One region of the Anaerostipes rhamnosivorans genome, then DNA from elsewhere that is predicted to be linked to it. Evidence: riboswitches for the same ligand, from Rfam matches in the RefSeq annotation. Region 1 holds a riboswitch; each other region holds the start of a gene.
The links. A riboswitch is a leader RNA that binds a small molecule or an ion and turns the genes downstream of it on or off. The one in region 1 is predicted to bind thiamine pyrophosphate.
Positions count from the first base shown of each region.

Region 1 (4,223 bases):
TTGCCAGTACGGCATCTGCTCCCATCTCCATTGCCGCACATGCCTCAGACGGTTTGCCTATGCCTGCGTCCACGATCACAGGAAGGTCGATATTCTCAATGAGCATCTGTATAAAGTCTTTGGTGAGAAGTCCTTTGTTGCTCCCAATCGGGGCCGCCAAAGGCATGACCGCAGCGGCTCCCGCGTCCACAAGATCCCTGGCAGCATTCAGATCAGGGCTTATGTATGGCAGCACTGTAAATCCTTCCCTTGCCAGAATCTCTGTGGCTTTGACAGTCTCATTATTATCCGGCATGAGATATTTTGTATCCCGGATCACTTCGATCTTAATAAAATCCCCGCATCCTACTGCCTTTGCCAGCCTTGCGATCCGTACTGCCTCCTGGGCGTTCCTGGCACCGGACGTATTTGGCAGCAGAGTCACTGTATCCGGTATGTACTCTAAAATGTTGCTGGATCCGGCCTCTTTCACCCTCCGCAGAGCCATGGTAACGATCTGGGCATCTGCCGCGCTGATCACCTCAGCGGTCTTTTCAAGGCTGAACTTTCCGGTTCCAAGCAGAAACCTTGATGTAAATTCTTTTGTTCCGATTTTTAATGTATCTTTCATTTTTATACCTCTTTTTCTCCTAAGATCAATCGTATCGCCATATTTGCCTCATGTCCGGCACAGATGTTTACTCTTGCGGCGGTCAGGGATTCTGTCTTTGAGATCCCGTGGACGCCATCCCCGCACACATAAAGGCGGTTCATTTTCTTGTCCGTCCGGATTAGATTGGAGCTGTAGGAACCCGCCATCCCGTTTCCTGAGATCAGTACAGATCCAGGCAGCCTGGATATGACCCCGTTTACCAGCACGGCTTTGGATTCCGGCGTGTCAAACGCCTCACATATGACCGGATAGGGTTCAAACAGCTTTTCTACATTTGCCTCCGTGACCCTGCCGTCAAACGTCTCCAGTTCCATCCAGGGATTCACCTGCCTGATGAGTTCTTGGATGGCATCTGTTTTTTTCATTCCCATCTGAGGGATCGTGTAAGCCTGCCGGTTTAAATTGGATGGGTCCACTGTGTCAAAATCAACAAGAAACAGCTTTTTAACCCCTGTCCTCGCAAGCATCAGTGCGATATTGGAGCCCAGGCCTCCAAGTCCTGCCACGGCCACACATCCCTCTTTGAGCTTTTTCCTCACTTCCGGTGTCTGGCGCCTGGTCAGCTCAAGTTCAAACTGTTCTCTTGAAAGCATCTCATCCACCGCCTACGAAGCTGACGATCTCCAGAGTGTCCGCCTCTGAGAGTATGATCTGTCCATACTCCTGCTTCGGGGCAATCTGCCCGTTTCTCTCCACCGCGATGTGCTTTAAATGATAGCCCTCCCCCAGAAGAAATTCTTCCAGAGTCTGAACAGACTCAAGCGGCATTTCCTTTCCATTGACACGCATGATGATTCTCCTTTCTTTTTCAAGAGCTGACAAACAAAGAACAAAGTGGGCGAGTGCGCATCCCACGGAGCGTTTTTGTTCCATAGGGGATTCCTTAGGAATATTCTATGGAACAAAAAAAGATGAAGCGTAAGCTCCATCTCTGTGTTCTATCGATTGAAAACTCCCTACGCTAGTGCTAACTAACAGGTTCCATGAATCTTCAGGTTATACCTTCCTCTCAGCCAATAACATCGGCTCTCCAGTTTTACTTGTTTATGAAATTTTATCAGACAGAATCTATGATCTGTCTTACGAGAAATTATTATAATCCTGTTTCCCCAAAAAAACAAGAGAAAATTTTGCTGTTCACGCCGGTTCCAATACCTCTTGCGCCTTTTCCTGTCCAACAAAGCTTAACTGTGATAAAAAGAATACATCATAACATTTGCTTTTGTTTCAGTGGATCTACATGGTTGGACAGTAAATAGAAAAAATGCTTTTTCATTTGATTCCAGTACGAACATAGTAAACTGAATTCGTTAATGATTGTCCCCCAATGGTTAAACATCGTTGCTATAAAGAAGTACATATTCCTTAGTTCAAAAATAATCTTTTAGTAAAATCTGATGAAACAAAGTTGAATCTCCTCCATCTGCTTGGACAAAACAGATGTTCATGATTTCAGGCCGTCCTGAAGAACTCCTCAACCAGTTCTTACAGGATGGCTTTTTCGTATCATCAGCGCCGGAAAACCTCTTGTCCGTGTATATACTTGGCCATGATGTGCTCATTTTGGCTTAAATACATAGCCCTTTCCATCCGCTGTTCCATGTCCGGGTCAAGAGCGGTCTTGATCGGTGTGTCGTTAAGCACCACAGCATCAAACTCACAGCCCTGTTCAAAACTTCCGACATTTCCAAAAAAGCTCCCGCCCCCTTTTGTCCCCAGATAAAAAGCTTCTGATGCGGACAACGGCTTTTTGTCCTGGTCCAGATATCTCCAGTACATCTTGGAGACCTGTACCGCATCGGTCATCACCCGCAGAATGGAGAGAGAGGCACCTCCTGCCATATCCGTCCCAAGGCCCACATGCAGGCCTTCTTCCATCATTGCCCGTACCGGAGCGATGCCGGAGGACAGATTCAGATTTGACTGTGGGCAGTGCGCGACGTAGACGCCCCTCTTGCTCATCAAGTCTCGTTCCTCTTTTCCTGAATAAACACAGTGGGCCATGACAGTTTTTCCATGATTCCCAAACATCCCGAAATGGTCATAGGCATCTCCGTAAAATTCTGACCACGGAGCCAGCTCCTTTACCCATTCTACCTCTCCCGGATTCTCCGAGAGATGGGTCTGCATATACAGACCGGTCTTTTTCTGAACTTCTTTAAGCTGCTCCATCAGACGGTCAGAACAGGTCGGCAGGAATCTCGGTGAAAGGATGGGACGAATCCCCGTTCTGTCCTTCACGGATTCATACCAACTCCATGTATCTTGTACGGATGTATCTGCATCCTTTTCCTTGTAGTAATCTGGACAGTTCCGGTCCATATTGACCTTCCCAGCAAAACCTCTCATCCCCGCTTTCTCAAGCAGATCCATCAGCAGCACCGTAGCTTCTCCATGGATCGTGGCAAAAACATTGACTCTAGATGTGGCGCTCTTTCTTAAATCATTAGTGAATATCTCATATGCTTTTTGCGCGTATTCCAAATCACCGTACTTAGCTTCTTCGGGAAAGGTATAAGTCTCCAGCCAGGAAAGCAGCTCCATATCCATTCCCATCCCCCTAAACGAATACTGGGGCGCATGGATATGTAGATCGCAGAGTCCCGGGAAAATAAGTCTTCCGCTGTAATCTAAAACACGGATACCTGAAAACCGTTCCGGCAGTTCCTTCCATATGCCGCTCACCATTCCGTCTTCACAGACTATATAAGAATCCTGTGCTGACTGAAACTTTTCAGGTGTGGGTGTAAAAATAATATCTCCTTTTAAAGCAAAATTCTTCATGATAATAACCTCCAGTAAGTAGGAACAAAGTGGGCAAGCCCACCTCATCTCCCCAACCCCTCACTCTTTGAGGGGCTTGACAACTTTGAGCACCAAATGCGCTTTGACATAGTCAAATGATTTCCTTACGCATTTGTGTGCATAGTGCCCGCAGGGCTTTTTTAATCCATAGGGAGGTTCGAAGAACTTTCCTATGGAAGAACAAAGTGGACAGGCCCACTTCAACACCCCAACCCCTCACTCTTTGAGGGGCTTGGCAACTTTGCGCGCCAAATGCGATTTGACGCAGTCAAATAGATTCCTTACGCATTTGTGTGCATAGTGCCCGCAGGGCTTTTTTATTCCATAGGGAGGTTCGAAGAACTTTCCTATGGAATAAAAAGAGTTATTCCCTTTTGATAAAAGATCAAAGGGAATAACTCATAGTCCGGCTTTCGGAAGCCTGGTAGAAACTCCTGGGCCGTTATCCCAGGAATATATAAGTCTTTGGTGTATTCATTACAAAGTCATCATATCAAAGTACATTTCTGCTGTCAATCACCTCTTTGGTGTATTGGCTCAGTCTTCTGCTTCCTGTGCCTTTTGCTGTTTCTTTCGCTTGGTCATCAGGCCGCCGATCCTTCCGGTCTCACTGGCAGAAAGTGCTTTCCAGCCTTCCTCCCTGACCTTGTCAGCCAGTCCGATCTCCACTGCGATCTCGTATTTTAAACGCTCATCTTCCGTCATTTCTTCGTAGGATTTTTCCATAAAATCTTTTTCTTTGGACATCATGTACTCCTTTCTTCTT
Region 1 is NZ_CP040058.1:1,247,607-1,251,829, reverse strand. It holds gene AR1Y2_RS06160 (thiazole synthase) at 1-610, opposite strand, end outside; gene thiF (sulfur carrier protein ThiS adenylyltransferase ThiF) at 613-1,245, opposite strand; gene thiS (sulfur carrier protein ThiS) at 1,247-1,525, opposite strand; TPP riboswitch at 1,589-1,695, opposite strand; gene AR1Y2_RS06145 (amidohydrolase family protein) at 2,162-3,436, opposite strand; purine riboswitch at 3,840-3,938, opposite strand; gene AR1Y2_RS06140 (small, acid-soluble spore protein, alpha/beta type) at 3,995-4,204, opposite strand.

Region 2 (4,223 bases), 1.8 Mb from region 1:
AGTGATGACGGCACTGCCATGATCATTGCAATGACAAACATGGTGATGCAGGCTCTTAACCGGGATAAATGAAACTTATCCATTACGATGGAGACCAGGGTTTCCAAAAGGGAAATCGCAGAGGTCAGCGCCGCAAAGAAAACTAAAATGAAGAAAACGGCTCCGATGACAGTTCCCAGTGCCATGCTGTTAAATACCTTCGGCAGCATCTTAAACATCAGGGATGGGCCGGATGCGAGCATATCGGCATTTCCTCCTGAAAATACAAAGACTGCAGGGACAATCATAAGCCCAGACAGGAAAGCGACACCTGTATCAAAAATCTCTACCTGAGAAACAGACTTCTCAAGGTTGGATTTTTTCGGCATATAGGAACCGAAAGTAATCATGATCCCCATTGCCAATGACATGGAATAAAACAGCTGTCCTAATGCGGCCAGGAATGTAGTCGGCGTCAAATCCTTAAGATTTGGCTTGATGTAATACAATACGCCTTCCATGGCTCCCTTTCTGGTAATACAATAAACAGAAATACCGATCAGCAGTACGATCAAAATCGGCATCAGGATGGTGCTGACTTTTTCGATACCGCCTTCTACTCCCAGGGCAACAACAATCAGTGTAATGCCAGCGAAAATCAGGAGCCATACCATAGGGCTTACAGACTGGCTGATAAAGCCTTCAAAAAAGGTATCTCCTGCTGCCTGGTTTATATTTCCGCTTACTGATACAAATAAGTATTTTGTTACCCATCCCCCAATCACACAGTAATAAGGGAAGATGATGAACGGTATGATACTGGTCAGATAACCGATAAACTTATACTTCTTATTAAAAGAAGAGAACGCATGAATGGCGCTTTTGCCAGTACGCCGTCCAATCGCTATCTCGGTGATCATCAGGGTAAATCCAAAGGTTACCGCGAGTATCAGGTAAATCAAAAGGAAGCTCCCGCCTCCGTATTTTGCAGCCAGATATGGAAATCTCCATATGTTTCCTAGTCCTACAGCTGATCCTGCAGTTGCCAGCACAAAGCCGATCCTGCTGGAAAAGCCGCCTCTTTCTTCATTCATAAATCTGTGAAATCCTCCTTTGTTTATACTACATCGACATCTTCACCTGCCAACACAGCATTCATATTTCGAACGGAACACATTTTTCCGCACATCGTACATGTATCTTCTCTCTCAGGTTTTGATTCAGCACGGTATCTTCTGGCCTTTACAGGGTCCAGAGCCAGATCAAACTGAGCTTCCCAGTCCAGCTTTTGTCTTGCCTCTGCCATCTGATTGTCCCAGTCCATGGCGCCCTTTATGCCTTTGGCAATATCTGCGGCGTGTGCCGCGATCTTGGAAGCCATGATGCCTTCCTTCACATCATCCACATTCGGAAGGCGCAGATGTTCTGCCGGTGTGACATAACATAAAAAGCTTGCGCCGGATGCAGCGGCAATCGCTCCGCCAATAGCAGATGTAATATGGTCATAGCCGGGTGCAATGTCTGTTACTAGAGGCCCAAGTACATAAAACGGAGCTCCGTTGCAGATAGTCTGCTGAATCTTCATATTTGCCTGTATCTGGTCCATAGGCATATGTCCAGGTCCTTCGATCATTACCTGAACGTCCTTTTTCCAGGCCCGGGCCGTCAATTCTCCTAAAGTGACCAGTTCCTCGATCTGGGAAATATCGCTGGCGTCTTTTAGGCATCCTGGACGGCAGGCGTCCCCGAGACTTAAAGTAACGTCATATTCATTACAAATGTCCAAAATCTCATCATAGTATTCGAAGAACGGATTTTCATTGCCCGTAGCTTCCATCCAGGCAAAGATCAAAGACCCGCCCCGGGACACGATGTTCATCTGTCTCTTCATGGCCTTAAAGCGGTCTGCGGTATTGCGGTTGATCCCACAGTGGATGGTCATAAAGTCTACACCGTCCTCAGCATGCATTTTAAATACATCGATCCATTCCCTTGAGGTAATATCCTTCAGAGCCTTATTATAATATACAATGGCATCATAAATCGGCACAGTGCCCAGTATAGCAGGGCATTCGGCTACAAGTTTTCTTCTGAAGGTCTGTGTGTCCCCGAAAGAAGAAAGATCCATAATAGCTTCCGCGCCCATTAAGACTGCTTGGTTTACCTTTTCCATTTCTACGTCCAGGTTCAGACAGTCTCTAGATGTTCCAAGGTTGACATTGATCTTGGTTTTCAGGGAATTGCCGATACCAAATGGCTTTAAGCAACGGTGGTTTTTGTTGGCCGGTATAACGATAGTTCCAGCAGCGACCTCACCCATGAGCTTCTGTACATCCATTCCTTCGTAAGCAGCGACCGTTTCCATTTCCTTGGTTACGATGCCGGCTCTGGCGGCATTCATCTGTGTTGTGTAATTCATCTTACAACCTCCTCGTTTCAATCAGGCGGGAGGGAATCTAAAATGCATTATTTAGTTTTCGGAACATTTCTTTTTATATACATGATCAGTCACAAAATAAACGATTCATCGCATGATCATGGACTTACAGTAAATTCCGTTACAATAAGCACCTAAATCCCTACGTTGGCATTAACCAAATCAGGTATGATGGTCGAAGGATATCCCTTCCTCTCAGCCCGTAAAAGCTCCCATTTTAGTTTCAAATATGACCTAAAAAGTCATCTTACGTATTGTATCATTGTTTTTCAGAAAGTGCAATGGTCTGAATGATGTATGCAGTGCCGTCTATATCATTGATTTCGTTCGGCATATTTTGCTGGCGGTGTACAGATCTTAAGAACTTGAATATTGTAGTAGAGGCATATGATTTATACAATAAGTTTCCAGTTTTTGTGGTATAATAAAGAAGAAGCATTTCTGAGTTATTCCGGGAATGCCCAAATGCAGTTAGGAGTGAAGAGATATGGCAAGTTTAATATTGGAGGGCGGTACATTCCGGCCGATTTTCAGCGCAGGGGTGATGGATGCCCTACTCGACCATGATTTGATGTTTCCCTATGTGATAGGAGTATCCGCCGGCATCTGTGACGGCTTTTCTTATGTTTCCAGGCAGAGGGAGAGGAATCTGCAGATTCTTCTAAACCACAGAAATGATTCCAGATATATCGGAAAGAAAAATCTCATCAAAGAAAAAAGCCTGTTTGGGCTGAATTTTGTCTACAACGTGATCCCCAACAAATTATATCCATTTGACTGGGATACATTTTACAAATATGATGGAAAGATACTGGTAGGTGTGACCAATGCACTGACCGGTGAGATTGAATATAAAGACGGAAAAGATTTAGATAAAGAGTGCACCATGCTCCGGGCGACCTGTGCCCTGCCGCTGATATTTCCGGCCATCAAGCTGGATGGGGTTCCGTATTTCGACGGAGGCATCGCAGATCCTATCCCGGTCAGGAAAGCGATCCGTGACGGCAATGACAAGCATCTGATCGTTCTTACGAGACCAAAAGGATACCGCAAAGAACTCAGCAAGAGCCATAAGGTCACGTCAACGCTGCTGAAGAAAAAGTATCCGAAGATTCCGGATTTGCTTTTGAACCGTCATGTGGAGTATAATCGCACAGTCCATTACTGCGAGAATCTGGAAAAGCAAGGGAAGGCTGTCATCCTAAGGCCGGACCGTCCCATTGACAGCTTTGAGAAGGATATTGATGTGCTCAGGGATACCTATCAGATGGGTTATGATATGGCACTGGAAAGAATAGAAGAAATCAAAAAATTGTGATACAATAAATTAGAAAAAGAGGTGGTCAGTATGGCGAGGATTTTAATTTCGGAACGGCCGTATGTGGAAGAACTATCTACAAATAAGACAAGGAATTTAATGGTGATTTGTGAACGCCTCTTTTTACCGGTACAGGCGGACGCGTCAAAATTAGAACTGGCAAGGCAGATTGCGCAAAAGCTCAGCGAGGACCCACTGGTACTTCTCGAGATGTTGCAGTCTGAGGCCGTGGAGCTCTTGTTTGAACTTTGGGAGCAGAGGGAAGGAAGCTTTGCCCTGGAAACGAATTTTAACGATCTGCAGCAGCTCCGGTATCTGGGGTTTGTCCATGTGGAGGAAGACTTTATTGCCATCAATCTGGAGGCTGAGGATATGTTCTATTTCCTCTTAAAAAGCCACAAATCAGCAGAGGTGATGGAGCGCTATTCCAGGTGGGAGCAGGTCATCTTTGGAATGTTGTTTACCTATGGTATTTTGGATGTATACTAT
Region 2 is NZ_CP040058.1:3,002,147-3,006,369, reverse strand. It holds gene AR1Y2_RS14850 (sodium-dependent transporter) at 1-1,073, opposite strand, end outside; gene thiC (phosphomethylpyrimidine synthase ThiC) at 1,097-2,398, opposite strand; TPP riboswitch at 2,539-2,642, opposite strand; gene AR1Y2_RS14840 (patatin-like phospholipase family protein) at 2,904-3,734, shown strand; gene AR1Y2_RS14835 (hypothetical protein) at 3,765-4,223, shown strand, end outside.
Region 2: another riboswitch for thiamine pyrophosphate. It lies ahead of thiC (phosphomethylpyrimidine synthase ThiC); the one in region 1 lies ahead of thiS (sulfur carrier protein ThiS).

Region 3 (4,223 bases), 1.0 Mb from region 1:
TTCATATGCAAGTGTAACATCTGTTACAATTAAATCTGACATTTTCTTTACTCCAAGTAGTCATTGGTAAATCCGGTGTTCTCCGGAATCTTTGTTTTAGAAAGCCCCTTTTCATTGATCCAATTATAAAAGGCATTCCATCTCTTAGGATTCATATATCCCCACTGTTTAACTTCTGCTTTGTACTGGTCCTTCATGTATTCCTGGCTCTTCTCCACCAGTTTAGAATCCAGCTCCGGTGCCGCTTTGCAGAGAATATCGGCTGCACTCTTGGGATCATCTATGGCAAACTCATAACCCTTTTTTGCAGCTGCCAGAAACGCCTTGGCAGTTTCCGGATTCTTCTTCATCCAATCCTTATTGCCGATGATGACCGGAGTATAATAGTCAAATACCGGATCGATATCCTTAAATGCAAAATAATCTGTTTTCAATCCTGCAACCTCTGCCGCAATGCCGGCCCATCCATAATAAATCCAGATGGCATCTACCTTCTTGCTCTTCAGTGCGGAAACCTCATCGGTCACAGTGCTAGGGATCAGTTTGACTTTGCTAAAATCCCCATGGTCTTTTTCTACCGTCTGTTTTAAGGTTGCCTTTTCAATCTCCAGATTCCATGTGGCATACTTCTTTCCCTCCAGGCCTTTGGGACTGCTGATACCATCACCTTTTCTGGAAATAATGCCAGATGTGTTGTGCTGTAAAACTGCCGCGACAGCTGTGATTGGCAGCGCGTCATCTCCCACAACCGCAGGCATCATGCTGTCCTGAAAAGATATCCCAAACTGGGCTTTCCCTGATCCCACCAGAACTTCTGCTCCGTCTTCCGGCGGCTGTACAATCTCCACATCCAGCCCTGCATCTTTAAAATATCCTTTTTCCTTTGCCACATAAATTCCTGTATGATTGGTATTCGGTGTCCAATCCAGGACAAAGGTAACTTTGGTCAATTTACCTTCACTTTTTTCTGATCCATTTTCTTTGCTCTGGCAGCCTGTGATGGACATAATCATAACTGCAGCAAGCAAAACTGCCACTATTCTTTTTTTCATAAAACCAACCTCTCTATTCCTAATCGATCCTCTAACTCTTCTCTTCCCACGGCATACATCTCTTCTGCAGCAGATTCACTGCCCACATGAGCAGCAGGCTGATTGCTGATATGATGAAAATCACCGCAAACATTTTGTCAAAAGAAAACCCCTTTTTCACTCGTATCATATAGACTCCCAGACCTTCAAAGCCTCCCAGCCATTCTGAGATAACAGCGCCTACTACTGCATAGGACACGGAGATCCTCAGACTCGCAAAAAACTGGCTCAATGATCCCGGAAACTTAACATGCCGGAAAATCTGCAGACTTGTAGCCCCCATAGAACGCATGAGGCTGATCGTGTCCTGGTCTGCCGAACGGAAACCGTCAAGCAGACTTACCGTGATCGGGAAAAAGGTCACAATTACAATCAGGATCACCTTTGGAAGCATTTCATAACCAAACCACAATACCAAAAGAGGTGCGATCGCTATCGTCGGTATCGTCTGCGTCAGTACGATCAATGGGTAAAATGCTTTGTAAAGCTTATCAAAATGGTCCATAAAAACCGCCATGAGAAATCCAATGGCAACGCCCATGAACAGCCCGGTAAGAGCCTCTATCACCGTTACTTTCGCATTGACCATCAAAAGCGGAAAATCACTGACCAATGCCTTTAGCACATCCAATGGAGATGGAAGCAGAAACTTTGAAACCATGCCAGCCCCGCTGACAAACTGCCAAACCGCCAATATGATAAGAATAGCCGCCGCGGGCAGTATTTTACTGGTGGTGTTTCGTAACTTTTTTATCAATGGTGAGTACATCTCCTTCTGGCTTATAGGATACCTTTACATAAGCTGCCACTGACGGCGCTCCTGCCCTCACCGCAATATGCTGGCACTCTTTTACCACATCCATCAGTTCATCGTAATCTCCTTCAATGGCAGTTTCAAACGGCCCCACATAATAAGAAAGTCCTGTACTTTTAATGTAGTCAATAACCTCATCCACAATACGGATCAATTCCTCATCGTTAGCCGCCTCCGGCAATGTCTGAATCGCTACACTTGCATTCATCTTTTTCATCCTCCTTAAAAAACCCCGTTGGATAATCCAACGGGGTAATTGTCACAGTTTGTGCTGTTCTATTCCTACGCTGGCATTATCCAGATCAGGTATAAGGGTTAAAGGCTCCATTTGCCTTACTCTCAGCCGGCATGACGCCAGCACCCCTGTATATTAGATTTTTGAATGTTCCTTGTTGTCTGTTGCTATGCTTGTATTATAATCAATCCGGACAAATAAATCAATTATAGTTTGACAAACCCCTGCTCAGGGATTATATTTTAGGAAGTATAGTTCATAAAGGTTCTCAAAGACGAAAACTCTTTTGGGGGCCTTTTTGTCTATTTATCCAGCTTGAAAGGAGATTTATATTATGAAAACAGAAACAGTAGAAAACATGTGCGGAGGAAAAGGACACGTTATCATCAAACATGTTTTAGGGGAAAAAGAGTTAAACGGAAAATGCGGTTTATACGCAGAAGTCATTATCGAACCAGGCTGCACCCTCGGCTACCATGAACACCATGGCGAAAGTGAGACCTACTACATCCTTTCAGGACAGGGCGATTACGATGATAATGGCACAGTCCGCCCGGTAAAGGCAGGAGATGTGACATTTACACCGGATAATCACGGGCATGCTCTGGCCAACACGGGTGACACTGATCTTGTATTTATGGCTCTGATTATATTTGATTAAAACAGAACAAAGTGGAGGATAACCAACCCTCCACTTTGTCCTACTGTCTATAAGCTGCAGTTGCAACAGCCGCTATGGCCTGTTTTCTTTCACCACGGTAAGCGCTTCCCCATCGGCAAATACGGCGACATGTGGATGCAGCTGCAGGATTGATGCCGGTACTTCCGGAGAAATCCCACCGTAAAGTGCATCATATAATGCCTGGGCCTTCTGCTTTCCGACTGCCATCAGAATAATTTTTTTCGCCTGAAGGATCCCCCTGATTCCCATAGAATAAGCTTCTTTTGGAACCTCCTCCCGGGATTCAAAAAACCGAGAATTCGCGTCAATCGTGTTTTGTGTCAATTTAACACAATGCGTTTCCGGAATAAAAACCTCGCCAGGTTCATTAAAACCAATATGTCCATTGGCGCCCAGTCCAAGAATCTGAAGGTCTATACCGCCATTCTGGGTTATGATCTCTTCATACTCCATGCATGCTTTTTCAGAGTTCATCTCTGTTCCGTCAGGTACAAATGTCCGGTTTTTCTTTATGTTTACATGATCAAAAAAATGTTGGTACATAAAATGACGATAGGACTGTTCATGGCTTCCGTCAAGGCCTTTATATTCATCTAGATTGATGGACGTGACCTTTGAAAAATCAAGCTCTCCTGCCTCATACCACTCCACCAGCTGCTCGTACACGCCTTCTGGAGTAGATCCTGTCGCCAGCCCAAGAACAGCTCCTGGATTAATGCGTATTTCGGCAGCAATGATCTCTGCTGCTTTTTTACTTAAATCTTTATAATCTTTTCCCTCATAAATTGTCATATTATACTCTCCGCCTTAATCCCTCTTTATCTTCACTGCCTTATTCTCTTCCAGACTTTGATGCACTGCTTCTGCTATTAACTCAGCCTGCAGTCCATCGTTGCCGTCTGCGATAAAAGGGATATCATTCTGAAGACAGTAAACAAAATCGTTGATGGGTTCTATTCCAAATCCGCTGGGCCTGCCGCAGTTATTTAAAATAAAATAAGAGTTGGGCGTACGCTGTTTCTGTGTATTAAACATTTCTACTCCGCGGTTTTGGGAATCAATCCGAAACATTGCATCCTCACAAAGAATCTGTGTTCTTCCGTCATTATTTTTCGCAAAACCTTCCGGCAGGATCCATGAATTCTCCACGGTCCAATAACAACCGTTTTCCATTTTTAAAATTGCCTGAATGGAATCATAGGTATCAACACCTCTGGATTTTAATACCTTTTTTGTTCCCACAGCATATACCTCTTCCACTTCACACCCCATATACCAGCGGATCTGGTCATAACAATGCGTTCCCAGAAAGTGAACAGGGCTGGATTTATCTGCCCAGTTGAACCATTTCGCAGGAACATCAATGATATCATCCATGCTCATATAACCGCGGATCGGAGC
Region 3 is NZ_CP040058.1:226,005-230,227, reverse strand. It holds gene AR1Y2_RS01120 (ABC transporter ATP-binding protein) at 1-42, opposite strand, end outside; gene AR1Y2_RS01115 (ABC transporter substrate-binding protein) at 48-1,052, opposite strand; gene AR1Y2_RS01110 (ABC transporter permease) at 1,084-1,848, opposite strand; gene AR1Y2_RS01105 (thiamine-binding protein) at 1,817-2,113, opposite strand; TPP riboswitch at 2,169-2,280, opposite strand; gene AR1Y2_RS01100 (cupin domain-containing protein) at 2,475-2,801, shown strand; gene nagB (glucosamine-6-phosphate deaminase) at 2,874-3,614, opposite strand; gene AR1Y2_RS01090 (Gfo/Idh/MocA family protein) at 3,630-4,223, opposite strand, start outside.
Region 3: another riboswitch for thiamine pyrophosphate. It lies ahead of AR1Y2_RS01105 (thiamine-binding protein); the one in region 1 lies ahead of thiS (sulfur carrier protein ThiS).